Regions from separate parts of the Salipaludibacillus agaradhaerens genome, predicted to be linked through region 2. Evidence: riboswitches for the same ligand, from Rfam matches in the RefSeq annotation. Region 2 holds a riboswitch; the other holds the start of a gene.
What was found. A riboswitch is a leader RNA that binds a small molecule or an ion and turns the genes downstream of it on or off. The one in region 2 is predicted to bind cobalamin.
Positions count from the first base shown of each region.

Region 1: linked by a shared signal. The riboswitch ahead of BK581_RS02525 (ribonucleoside-diphosphate reductase subunit alpha) and the one ahead of metE (5-methyltetrahydropteroyltriglutamate--homocysteine S-methyltransferase) in region 2 are both predicted to bind cobalamin.

Region 1 covers NZ_KV917378.1:537,898-545,088, reverse strand. Annotated here, with positions in the region: gene BK581_RS02530 (ribonucleotide-diphosphate reductase subunit beta) at 1-907, opposite strand, end outside; gene BK581_RS02525 (ribonucleoside-diphosphate reductase subunit alpha) at 949-3,144, opposite strand; cobalamin riboswitch at 3,310-3,507, opposite strand; gene BK581_RS02520 (hypothetical protein) at 3,772-4,290, shown strand; gene BK581_RS02515 (gamma-glutamylcyclotransferase) at 4,359-5,249, opposite strand; gene BK581_RS02510 (AAA family ATPase) at 5,330-6,265, opposite strand; gene adhE (bifunctional acetaldehyde-CoA/alcohol dehydrogenase) at 6,418-7,191, opposite strand, start outside.
Region 2 covers NZ_KV917378.1:1,604,654-1,611,844, forward strand. Annotated here, with positions in the region: gene metE (5-methyltetrahydropteroyltriglutamate--homocysteine S-methyltransferase) at 1-1,654, opposite strand, end outside; cobalamin riboswitch at 1,779-1,980, opposite strand; SAM riboswitch class I at 2,153-2,259, opposite strand; gene BK581_RS07745 (DEAD/DEAH box helicase) at 2,500-4,002, opposite strand; gene BK581_RS07750 (DEAD/DEAH box helicase) at 4,206-7,191, opposite strand, start outside.

The sequences.
Region 1 (7,191 bases), 1.1 Mb from region 2:
CTTCAAACGGACGTTCGATCCCCAATTCGTTCACCCGTTTATTCGCCATAAATTTAATATAATCTGCTAAATCTTGGAATGGTATATCTGGAATTTTATCGCCTATAATATACTCCGCCCATTTCGTTTCAAGTTCAGCCGCTTTTACAAACGTGCGCTGTACGAATTCATCCACCTCTTGTGTTTGCAATTCAGGAAATTCGTTTCTTAGTTCTTTAAAAATGTTAGCAAACAAATAGACATGTAGCTGTTCATCTCGATTGATATAGTTAATCATCGTCGATGTAGAAACCATTTTTTGGTTTCGTGCTAAATGGTAGAAAAAGCTAAATCCAGAATAGAAATTCAGACCTTCTAAAATCACATCATAAACAATTGATTCAAGAAGTGTTCTAGGTGTTGGATTTTGTACAAATGCTTCGTAACCCTCTGCAATAAAATCATTTCTTTCTCTTAAAACAGGGTCATGCTTCCAGTATTCGAAAATACGGTCTTGTTCATCTTTATTAACGAGACTTGACAACACATAGGAGTAACTTTGGTTATGAACAACTTCCTGGAAAGCAAGTACCGTCATAAGGGCATTCAGACTTGAGTCTGTCAAATACTTAGATACATGCATCGCATAATCCGTTTGAATGCTGTCGAGAAAAGCGAGTAATCCCATGATTTTTTTAAAGGCATCTTCTTCTGTTTCAGATAATGAGGAAAATTGCTTCACATCTGAACTCATATTAATTTCAAAAGGTGTCCAAAAGTTACCTAGCATATTTTTGTATAGCGGATACGCCCATGAAAACCTGACATCATCCCAATTTAATACGTTTGAACTCTCACCAAGAATAATCCCAGTGGATGCATTAGGTGCCGTTACATCATATAATTTTCTTTCTGTTAATTTTGTCATTCTCTATTCCTCCCCAAATAACTCCCTTATTAGTATTCTCTTTAACTTGAGCAGCTTTCACAATCTTCAAGTTCACTTGATGTGGACCTGACATAGTAAGTCGTTTTTAAACCGTTTTTCCATGCACTCACATGTAACTCTAGTAATTCTTTAGCCCTGATATTATTCGTGACATATAGATTAAAGGACACGGATTGGTCAATATGTTTTTGCCTAGCTCCATTTTGTTTAATGCTCCAAAGTTGATCAATCGTATGAGCTGCTTTATAATACCACGTATTTTCTTTAGATAATCCAGGTGCTGTAACAGGAATTTTATAATTCTTTTTCTCTTCAGCATATTCCTTCTTAAAAATAGGATCGATTGATGCGGAAGATCCAGCAATAAGTGATGTACTTGAATTAGGAGCAACAGCTAAAAGATAGCCATTCCGTAACCCATTTTCACTGACGGCGTGTTGTAAGCTTGTCCAACGGTCACTCTTATAATCCCGTGAGGTAAAATATTCGCCCGTTTCATAGTCAGAGCCTTTAAACGCAGGATAGGCTCCTTTTTCTTTCGCCAGTTCCATACTTGCTTTCACTGTATAAAAATGAATATCTTCGTACAGTTCATCAGCATACTGCACAGCCTCTTCTGTTTCCCAAGCTATTTTTTTGTCGGCCAATAAGTGATGCCATCCAAACGTGCCTAATCCAATAGCGCGATATTTTTGATTCGTTATTTGTGCTTGTGGAACTTCAATCGTATTCAATTCAATCACGTTATCGAGCATGCGGACTTGTATGTTTATAAGCCTTTCAATGACATCATCCTTTACTGCTTTAGCCAGTGAAATAGAACTTAAATTACACACCACGTAATCTCCTGCTTGCTTTTTAGTAATAATCTCACCATCAGCACTAATTTCTTCTTGTACAGTAGTAGAGCTCATATTTTGCATAATTTCTGTACACAAATTAGAAGAGTAAATCATACCTTTATGTTTGTTAGGATTCATCCGATTAACGGTATCCCGATAAAACATATAAGGTGTGCCCGTTTCAAGTTGAGCGATCATAATGCGTTTCATAATGTCGATGGCAGGAACACGCTCTGATGAAAGGTCTTCATTCGCTACACATTGTTCATAATGCTCACGGAAACTCCCCTTGCCTTGTTCTTCATCATAAAAATCCTCTAGAGAGAACCCCATAACTTCTCTAACTTCATGTGGATCAAACAAATGCCAGTCTTCACGCGCTTCAACTTTTTCCATAAATAAATCTGGAAGACACACACCAGTGAACAAATCATGCGTTCGTTGACGTTCATCACCATTATTTAATTTAGCGTCTAGAAAAGGAAAAATATCTTTATGCCAAACATCTAAGTAAACCGCAATAGCACCTTGTCTTTGACCTAATTGATCTACGCTAACAGCTGTATTGTTTAACTGCTTCATCCATGGTAACACGCCTGAGGATGTTCCTTTAAACCCTTTAATAGATGACCCTCTCGCTCTAATTTTACCTAGATAAATACCTAAGCCTCCGCCATTTTTACTCACTGTAGCGGCATCTGTATTACTATCGAAAATACCTCGTAAACTATCATCGACTGTGTCAATAAAACAACTTGACAACTGTCCGTGTGTTTTTCCAGCATTCGCTAACGTCGGTGTTGCCACAGTCATATAGAGATTAGACAGGGCCCAGTAAGCTTCTTTAACAAGGTCAAGTCGCTTAGCTTCAGCTTCGTTTTTCATAAGGCTCATAGCAATTACCATGAATCGCTCTTGTGGCAATTCAAGTAAACGGCCATCGTGAGAACGAGCCAGATAACGATCAGCTAATGTTTTGAGTCCAATATATGTAAAGAGCTGATCTTTAGTTTCATCTATCCAGCTTTCCATCAGTGCATAATCTTCTGTTGTGTAAACGTTGAGAAGCTCTTTTTGATAAAAACCATCATTTACAAGCTTTGTAATTAATGAACCGAATTGTTCATAAGCAGGAATACCTCGATTGTTCGCTATTTCCTCTTTAAGCTGCAAAGAATATAAGTTTGCCGCAACGAATGTCCAATCGGATTCCTCAGCTGTAAGCTGATCTAACGCTGCAGTAATAAGGGCTGTTTTGTCATTGTGCAATTCAATTCGTCTTAAATACGGCTCCCATGTTAAATGAGGAAATCGATTTTGCAAGACGTTGTTAACGTGATGTTCATTTGTCTTTTGTGCTATCCCTTGTGTCATTTTTGTCATCCTTCCATCAATCAAATTAGTCATTAAAAAAACCCTCCCAGTCGGGAAGGTGTTAAAACGGCAGAGTGCGTCAGCTAAAAGCGACATTGTTCACGATAGTTAACAAATCGCTACTAGGATCTTCTACCGTTTCAAACACTCACCCCCCGAAGGTCAGAAACTTGAGAAAAACAGGCAGGTCTCCTGACTTATGCCTCATCCTTTATGAGCCTTCCCATATTAGACTATTTAAAAATAATCTTCAACAGTGGTCTCTCATATCGTCAGCAAATTACAGTTGCGGGGACAGTTCCGGACTTGCACCGGATTCCCTTTCAAGCTCGATTAACAAGCACCTGTTTTTCTTAATTTAATATCATATATACCATATATAGATTTATTTTTCGGTGAACCATCTATATGATGATGTTACTAGCATAACGTTATTTGCTAAAAGATGCAATCTTTTTTTCTTATTAAAACGTCTTGATTATTTTATCTGATTCTAGTAAAATACCGGACTTGTGAGTATTTAAAAGGTTAGGCTGCTTAATTAATGTAGTAAAGTCTCATAAATTATAATGCCCTCTTCCAACTCATAGTCATTTATAGATTTAGCATGATGAAAGGAGTTTTATTATGTTTGCCCCTGCATCTTATATTACGAGGCAGGATAAAAATAAAGAAACACTACAAATCGAGTATGAAAAACTTGAATTCCAACTATTACGTATGCAAGAAAACCTGAAACAGATTGCAAAAAAATGGTCGATTCTCGGAATTGAACAAACAAAATTAGGAAAGTGGACGATTATTTATGCTTCCGATAACGGAGAAGTATGTAAAATTATGGCACACGATTGTGAAACGCCATTTAATGGAACCTGGGACTTCTCGATTCACGCTTCTTACAAAGAAGATTTTCATATTCAAATAGATGATATAAGAGGTGAGCAAAATCAAGGCTTTGGCTCTGTATGTATGTCGTATTTTAAACAATATATAGAAGAGCAAAATATGCGTAAAATTTCAGGCTATATCTCACCGAGAGATTGGGACCATCTCGAGCGTTTACTTCATTTTTATAAAAAACATGACTTTACCGTTTCTGTCGATTATGAAAATCAGCAAGGTACTATCGATTGGCAGCCTTTTTAGCCTTTTATTCTATTACGTTATGAAAGGCCCTCTTTAAGACAGTGAGGGCCTTTCTATCACTTACACCGTTAATCGTCTCTATCTATGTGATCGTAGCCTAAGGATGCCAGTTTTGTTAGTAATTGCTCATAATAGTTATCTGACAATCTTCCTTTTGCCCCTCTCAAGATTTCTTCCCCATAATGACGTGGTGGGCAAGTCTCAGCTTGTTTATTAATGACGGTAAATGTTAAGACATCTTGATGAAGAACACCGTTTATCTCCACTTTAACAAAAGTAGCACGATAACTGCCAGTAAAGACACCTTCTCTAGAAAATAAATAGTCAATGGCCTCCTTTGGTAATGTGTAGATAATTCCCTCAACAGAGGAGGAAGGGTCTTCTGTTTCAACGATATCTGCTCTAGACCCATCTTCTCTGTGGAGCGTATAACACATACTATACCCTGTTAGTTTACCTGTCTCGACTCGCTGAGAAAAAGGTGTTAACATACCTGCTTTTTCAATACGTTCTGTGTCCATACATGAACCGTAAGCAAAATACTTAACCTCAGTAAAGTTATTAAACCATTGATGTACTCTCCAATCTTGGAAATGGATTTCGTTAGTAAGTGATATTTCGTGCTGATGATCTAACGTATAGATCCATCCCTCAATAATACTTATGTCTGTTTCAATCGGTAACTTTACGCGATTATATAAATTATCAGGTCGCCCTTCACTATATCCTTCTAATCTATCTAATTGTTTCAGGGTCCACGGACTGACAGCATAAAGTTCTCCATAAACCCACTTTTCCCCTTTTTCGATATAAGCTGGATAACCATTCCCAGTGTCATATAACGAGCCCCTTACCCGCGCTTGGTTGAATAGCTTCACTGAATTTTTTAGATAATGATAATTACTGTCTCCTTCACGTAACGTACCGTAAACAAACACGACAGATGAATGTCCAAGCATAAAATCCCCCTCCAAAAAAGCTATCAATCTTTTATATCTCCTCGTTCAGTTGACATAATATAATTATCGTAAATTAATAATTAAGCATGTTCTATAATCTCTATTCGTTTAATAGATAATTCTTGCAATTTTTTTGCATGACGCTTATTGTCTTCGCGAAGGCTAGTTAAAGTTGCCGCAACGAAGCTGATTGTTTTCTCAATTTGATCTGCAGCTTGAGAAATCTTATCGTGCACTAACCAATCTACAATCAGCCCATCAAAGAAATAATCTGCAAAAGTTAACATGTCTCCAATTGTCAGCTCAATGTTTAGTTGGTTTTGAATGTCTAACAATTCTTCTTTAAAATGTCTAAGTTGAACTTCTGCATCATGAATTTTTTCTTTTGCACCATCTACATGATTATGCTTGATCGCTGTTGTGATAAAACCGCCTCCAATCATATCAACTGTCGACCAGTTTTTAGCTTTATCAAAAGAAACAGCTGCCTCTTTAAGTGTTTTAAGAGCTTTATCCCCTGCCGCTAACGCTTCTTCATACTCCACTAACATACTAGAAAGGTCTGCCTCTTTTTCCGTTATCTTAAATAATTCCTCGCTCCATATGCTCCCCTCATCGTGGATTAAGTTTTCTTTTCTATCAAACAAGTTTTCATAGTCTATCCCTGCGTTTATGACCCCTTTTAACCTGTTTGAGTAGTCACTATGTTCTTTTTTTAACTCTTGTAACTTTTGATTAGCATCTTGGTAATTCAATTTAGCAGTGATAACTTCCTGCTCTCTTTTATGCAGTTTTTCTTGTTTATTACCAATCAATGTAGAAAAAATATTTTCTATAGAAAAATGGTGTAGCTTTTCTACGTCCTCTTTTTCTTCAGTTAGCCTCTGCGACAATTCTGCTACCTTCTGTTCTTTTATATGTATCTGATCGTTCAATCTTTCTAAATGGTGTGACCACTTCTCTTTTTTTCGTAACTTTTCTTTTACTTCCATTATCTCTTCGTTTAAACTCTTCATCTTCATCCCTCCCTTATATAGTTACGAGCTTGTCATGTCATTCGTTTCACGAAAAGGAGGCTTAATCTTTAATATTTTATGTACCACTCTATGGGGCGTGCTGTAAAGTAAAAAACTTCTGTGGATGGTCCACAGAAGTTTTTTGTGAGGATTTAAACACCTTTATAGGCTAAACGATAGATCTCTGCTAATTCAGTCACGAGTGGCAACTTAGGATTAGCTGTTGTACATTGATCTTCAAATGCTCTGTCAGCAAGTAAATCAACTTTCGCTTCAAAATCTTTTTTATCTATTCCGCATGCTTCGATACTCATTGGAATATTGAGTTCTTTTGCTAATTTTATGATAGCTTGTGCAAGACTTTCCACACCTAGCTCTGTATCTTTAGCTGGCAATCCAAGCATTCTAGCAATTTCCGCATAACGCTCATCAGCTCGGAAGTGATTATACTTAGGGAAGCTAGTAAATTTAGTCGGTTTTTTAGCATTATAACGAATAACGTGTGGCATTAAAATAGTGTTAGCACGTCCATGTGCAATATGGAACTCTGCCCCTAATTTATGGGCTAAGCTGTGATTAATACCTAAGAAAGCATTCGCAAACGCCATACCGGCAATTGTTGAAGCGTTATGCATTTTTTCACGTGCTAACTCATCATTACCATTTTTGTATGCTTTAGGTAGGTATTCGAACACCAGTTGAATAGCTTTCATCGCCAGGCCATCAGTATAATCATTAGCCATCACAGAAACATAAGATTCAATAGCATGAGTGAGAACATCCATACCTGTATCGGCAGTCACTGAAGGTGGAACTGTTTTAACGTAGATCGGATCAATGATTGCCACATCTGGCGTTAACTCATAATCAGCTAACGGATACTTGACGTTATTCTCTTTATCAGTAATAACTGAGAAAGATGTTAC
Region 2 (7,191 bases):
CCGGCTTTTTCGTCAATGATTGAGCAAATTTCGTCTCTTTCACCGTCATTGGTTTTTCAAAGCTCACATTCCCATAAACCACCGGAGGTTTTACACAACGGGAGCCGTATGATTGCACCCAGCCATTTTGTGTTACGGCAAAGCCATTCAGCTTTTCACCGAAATACTCGACCATATCATTCCGTTCGAATTCACCGTGTACAAACACGTCTAGTCCCACTTCTTCTTGGATCGTAATCCACTTTTCAATTTTCCCCTTAACGAAAGTGTCATATGTGTCATCATCAAGCTCTCCCCGACGCCATTCAGTACGTGTTCGCTTCACATCACGTGTCTGGGGGAAACTCCCAATCGTTGTCGTTGGTAAAAACGGAAGGTGCCATTTCTTTTCTTGTAATTCTTTTCTCTCTTCATACGTATGCGTTCGTTCAGTAGGCAAGTCCGAGTCAGTTGAAATGTCTGTTAGTTTTCTAAATGGGGCATGCTTAAACGTGTCAACTGACTGTTGATACTCTTCAAACGTTTGTTTCGCCGCTTCATCTGTTGGATGATTGCTTATCGTTTTTAACAAGTGTAATTCATACAATTTTTCCTCGGCATACGACAAACCGTTAAGGAGTTCTTGATCTAATTTCGTTTCATATTTTAATGTAACTGGCACATGTAATAAACTCGACGATGGCTGAACAAGTAAGTGTTCAGAGGGAACAACTTCTTGTAGCTCTGTTAAGAGAGACAACGCATCACGTACATCTGTTTTCCAAATATTACGGCCATCAATGATACCAGCGCCTAATAATTTGCCTTCTGGAAACCCATGAGCTTTAATTGCTTGTAAATTCACACCTTTATCATGAATAAAATCTAGTCCAATCCCTTTAACAGGAAGTGAGACAATTTGCTCAAAATGATCAATTGAACCGAAATACGTTTGGAGCAACAAGCTAACTTCTGGAAGTTTCTCAGCTAATTCACGGTAAATTCCTTTCAGCTGCTCAATATCTCCTTCTGATAATGTGGTAACAAGTGATGGCTCATCTAATTGGATAAGTGAAGCGCCAGCTTGATACAGTTCTGATATGACTTGTTCATACAACGGAACTAATTTTTCTGCCAACTGTGGAAATTCATTGTTTGTATAACCCTTTGATAACTTCAAAAATGTAAATGGTCCTATAAGCACAGGCTTGGCTTCAATTCCTAACTCTTTCTTCGCTTCTTCATATGCTTGAAGGGTATAGTTGGTCGTTACTTTAGGTACCCAGCCTCGATGAAATTCCGGCACAATGTAGTGATAATTTGTATCAAACCATTTCGTCATTTCGCATGCTTCCCCATCATCACTACCTCTTGCCATAGCAAAATAAGTATCTAAAGGGTCTGCTGGTGATTTTGCAAACCGCTCTGGAATGACGTTAAACATGAGTGCCGTATCCAGCACATGATCATAAAAGCTAAAATCTCCAACTGGTATATAATCAACATATGCATCACGTTGCTTTTGTAAATGAGATAAACGAATCTGTTTCATTTCCTCGTAAAATCGTTCCTTTGAGCGTTCCCCTTTCCAATAAGCTTCAAGCGTCCGCTTCCATTCTCGTTGTTCCCCTATACGTGGATATCCTAATTGACTTGTTTTTAGTGCCATCTTCATTTCCTCCTTTAAAAGTGAGTTGTTCCTTCCTAAATTAAAAAGGATATTTTTACCATTGAAAAGGTTAAAAATATCCTATTACATGTCTTAGATATTTAACACCTCCCTATTTCCCCGTAGGATAACAGTGTTGTGATAATAGGCAGGTCTCCTGACTCGTCTCTCATCATGAATATGGTCTTCCCAGAATAAGATATTGACTTCCAGTGACTTGGTCATATTCACTCTTGACTTACAGTGGCGGGACCGTTCTGGATTTACACCAGATTCCCTTTTAATCATTCAGCGTATTAAACGCTAAATGAACCTATCTCACGACTATGAAGTTTTTATAAGAAAACAGGCTTAGGACGTCCTCAATAAACGAGAGGTCAGAAGCTAGTTTCTAATCGTACCATTACATTGAGGAACGTTATACCATCGTAAAAAACCCCTTCTCTCACTAATAATTTAGATGAGAAAAGGGGTTGATAGCAGTATTAAATGCAGATCACGTCTCTCTCATCTTTGAAATGCTAAGCATTCCTCTGAAATTGGCACCGTGTACGAACGTACTGGTTGCCGAGGTCTCATAGGGTCAGTCCCTCCACCTCTCTGGATAAGAATCATATGAAGTTTGGTAAGTTATTAACGAGTGTAACATACTCAGATAATAAATCAACAAATAATTAAAATTAATTTTAAAATTCCAATTTTTTTGGCTAATTAGTAAATCACAAAGAGGAGATTGATCACATCGCTGAAACATCGAGACCCCCTAAAACATTTTAAAGATCAAAAAAAGAGTGTGTTAAAAGGACAATCGCCCCTTTAACACACTCTAATAAACACCTTCAAATAAGATGTTACTTTTTCTTTTTGAAAGACAAAGATTTTACTTTTGCATCAGAACCACCAGATCCGCCAGATCCACCAGTTCCACGGCCTTTTCCACCACGGCGTCCACGGTCATTTCTCTGACGTGACCCACCTCGATAACCACCCTGGCTTTTATTTCCGCCTTGTGGTCCTGAGTTACGACGTTTAGAACGAACAGGTGCTTCACCAGTAATATGAACAGGCGTTTGATCCGGTTCCTTCGTCATCGTTTTTAATGCCGCAGCTACGAGTGTTTCAGGGTCATGTTCTTCTAAAAGTGATTTTGCTGCTCCGAGAAGATGTTCAAAATCTCCTTTTCGAAGTGAATTCTGCAAATGATTGACAGATCTATCTTGGCGACCTGCTAATGCTTCCTCATATGTCGGTACCCCTTGTTGCTTCATCGGTTTTTTCGTTGTTTTTTCAATGACTTTTAAGTGATCTCGCTCTTTCGGTGTGACAAAACTAAATGCTATACCACTCTTACCTGCACGTCCTGTACGACCGATACGATGGACATAGCTTTCAGAGTCTTGTGGTAAATCAAAGTTAAACACGTGTGAGACGTTATTCACATCGAGCCCTCTTGCAGCTACATCTGTCGCAACAAGAATTTCGATAGCGCCTCGTTTAAACTTACGGATGACCGCATCACGACGCTCTTGCTTCATATCACCATGGAGGCCTTCAGCCGCAAAACCACGAATCCCTAGTGACTCAGCGACTTCGTCAACTCGTCGCTTCGTACGTCCGAAGACGATTGCCAATTCAGGCGGATCAATATCCAGTAAATGACAGAGCGCATCGAATTTTTGTTTTTCGTTAACCACAACGTAGCGTTGCTCAATATTCTCAACAGTTACTTCTTTTGATTTAACCGTTACGTTAACAGGATCGGTCATAAATGATGCTATGACATTTTTCAGCCTTGCAGGCATCGTTGCTGAAAATAGCATCGTCCGTCTATCTTCAGGGACTTCTTTTAAAATCGTCTCGATATCTTCAATGAATCCCATACTCAGCATTTCATCCGCTTCATCAAGGACAACCGTATTGATATACTCTGGACGAATCGTCTTACGGCGCATATGATCCATAAAACGTCCTGGTGTCCCTACAATGATTTCAGGGCGTTTTTTAAGTCCTCGGATTTGTTTGGAAATCTCCTGACCGCCATAAATAGCAAGAGAACTTACACCTTTCTCGCGACCGAGCTTGTTCAATTCCTCTGATACTTGAATAGCCAATTCTCTCGTCGGAGCTAATACAAGACCTTGTGGATGACGTTGCTGTGGTATGACCGATTCCAGTAAAGGAATCCCAAAAGCTACTGTTTTTCCTGTTCCTGTTTGAGCTTGTCCGATGACATCGCGGCCATCCTTTGCAGCTGGAATAACTTTTTCCTGAATAGGGGTTGCATCAGTAAACCCCATTTTTTCAATGGATTTCAAAATCGTTTCTTCAATGTTTAAATCTTTAAAACGTGCCAAATGCTTTTATCTCCTTTTAATTCATACTTTACCGTCAGAGCGATTGTATTTATTTTAACCTTAAAAATGCAGCTCATACGTTTTTTAAACGGACAAGCTGCATGCGTTATCCTATTTTAACCTACTGAGAAAAGGATGAATCCTTCTGAAATTTTTTCAACTTGTTAAGTTTACCATATATCAACTAAAATAACCATCCCTTTTTAAGATAAACCTAGCAATTCTTCAATATCTTCTTTACCTAGTGATGACATCATTGTTTCTCCAGGCTGAATGACGCGATCAAGTAGATGCCGCTTTTTTTCTTGTAATTGATGAATTTTTTCTTCAATCGTCCCTGTCGTAACCATTTTGGTCACATGTACGACACGCTTTTGTCCAAATCGGTAAACACGATCTGCTGCCTGTTCCTCTACAGCAGGGTTCCACCAAGAGTCAAAAAGAATGACCGTGTCCCCTCCTGTCAAGTTAAGCCCTGTGCCACCAGCTTTTAATGACACGAGAAATAAATCTTTTTCTCCTCGATTAAACCTCTCTGCTAGCTCAACTCGTTCATTAGAAGGCGTTGATCCATCTAAGTAATGATAGTCCCAACCACTTTTATTTAGATGCTTTTTCATAATAGCAAGCATTTGGGTAAACTGGCTAAAAAGCACGATACGTTTCCCGGCATCTCTTGCTTCTTCCAAGTATTCAAGGAGCCGGTCCAGCTTTCCAGATCCGCCGGTATAATCATCTAAAAACATCCCTGGATGACAGCAAATTTGTCTCAGCCGTGTCAAACCTGCCAACAACTTCATCCGATTTTCTTGAAAGGTATTGGTTTGAAAGACTTCACTTGCTTCAGATTTCAATAAATGTAGCTGACCTAGATAGACCGTCTTTTGCTGCTCAGATAAATGGGTATATTCAATGGACTCAATTTTATCAGGAAGCTCTTGGAGAACATCGTTTTTCATCCGCCTTAAAACAAACGGTTTTATTCTACGAGCAATACGATCTTCTTCATAATTTTTAAACGTTTGCTTATTTTTGAAAATCCCCGGTTGCACGATAGAAAAAATGGAATAAAGCTCATCCAGTGAATTTTCAATCGGTGTCCCGCTTAATGCAAAGCTGTTAGTTGATGTAATCATTCGAACAGCCTTCGATGTCAACGTTCCTTGATTTTTCACATACTGGGCTTCATCTAATACGAGCGTTGAAAAATGGTGAGCGTCATAATAATGGATATCTCTACGAATTAAAGGATAAGACGTAATCCAAATGTCCACACCAGCAGCTGACTTTAAAGCGTCCTCCCTTTCATGTTGAGAGCCTGATATCACCACCGTGGATAGTTCAGGAGCAAACTTCTCCAGCTCTTTCTGCCAATTATATACCACGCTAGACGGACAAATTATCATCGCTGGTGCCGATTCTTTATCAGCATTTTTCACTGAGCTTAAGTAAGCAATTGTTTGAAGTGTTTTACCCAGGCCCATGTCATCGGCAAGTATCCCACCAAAACCATAGTGTGCAAGAGACATTAGCCATTGATAGCCGCGTTTTTGATAATCACGTAACACGTTGTCGAGATGCTCAGGAACAGGAAAATCTAATTCCTCAGGTTCAGTCAAACGTTCTACTAGCTTTTTAAAAGCCCGATCCTTTTTTATTTGCACCTCTGTCTCTTCAGATAACTGAAACGCGCGATAAAGCGGCAAAGAGGTATGAGGTGAAACATCTTTCGCCGACATATCTAAGTCTTCAATGACACGCTTCATGTGTTTAAAGGCGTCAGAGTCTAAATGAAGGTAAGCACCTGACTCTAACTGATAGTATTTTTTTTGGTCTAGAAGGCTTTTTAATACACCATTCAGCTCCTCATCACTTATCCCATCAACTTCAAAAGAAACATCGAGAAGGCTTAATGATTCATTCGTTTCCACTTTGATCGACGGTGCCTCTACTGGCTGATGGACGATATTTTTGACGCTAGCAGATATATATAAGTGAAAGGATTTAGAAAGTTGTGGGACATCTTCAGCTACAAATGCAAGAATTTCAGCTTGGTCATCTAAAAACAAGTCACTTCCGTTAAATTTAAAAGGGATGTTTTCAATAATTGATAAGAGAAAATATTCCTGTTCCACATCACGAACGATGACATGTGAGCTATCGGTTGCTTCACGATGAAAAGGAGATAATTTCGTTTCACCATATTGGAAAAACACTTCTGCAGTGAGACGTTCATCAACATAATCCACATATAATAGCGGTTGTAAGGGTGCCATTTTAATATTTTCGTTTAGGGATTTCGTTAAAGAAACATGCCCCAATTCTTTAAGCCTCGGCAAAACAAGGGAGGCGAATGTTTCAAGCTGACTTTCGTCTAAAAACAACTCTGCTGGCGCCTCTGTGACCAGTTGAAAAAATAACGTATCAAAGGCTTCGAGGGCATCCCCCTTCAAGTGATGAAAGGTCCCATCTATATAGAGAAAACCATATTTTTTCCCGAAATAATGGGCGTAATTAGACCCTTCCCATGACAGGCGGTACGCTCCTGTCCACTCATCGTTGGCTTCTGTCAAATGAAATGCCAGTTCAGGCTTTTCATTAGTGACCTTTATGTCATGATGCACCTCAAGCCCATCATCTAACACAACTTGACGGGTCTGAAGCAAGGTAAGAATCTCCCCCGCATAAGTAGGCGGTATCACAAATTCTCGCTTTTTCTCAGCCATAGACTTGAAGTAACCGTAACTAGCCGTCTCTTTTTCATCTTCACGTAACTGCGTAATTTTCGCCATTACGCTAAAAATACTCATATCTTCTTTCGAAAAAAAGTAATCTGCTGGGTGATATGTAAACAATTTAGAGAACTTAACTGCTTCATTTTCCTCAGCTGCTTTTAATAATTCAGGAATATCCTTTACCACATACAAACGTTTAGGTCCGATTTTCAATTCCAGCGACATCATGCCTAAAAAGCGGGGGGAATAAGCCGACTGAAGGTGCAAAGTATACTCCACATTAAGTGGTTCCCGTTCTTGAAACGCTTCTTGTTTTTTCATGTAAATTTGCTCAAAAGAATCCATTAAGCGTTTCGCACGTCGCTGACTTGCTGATGGCATATGGGGCTTATCGGCAGGCTTCATCAACGAGCTAGAAGTTAGCTTCGTTCTCTCCAATTCTTGACACTCGTTT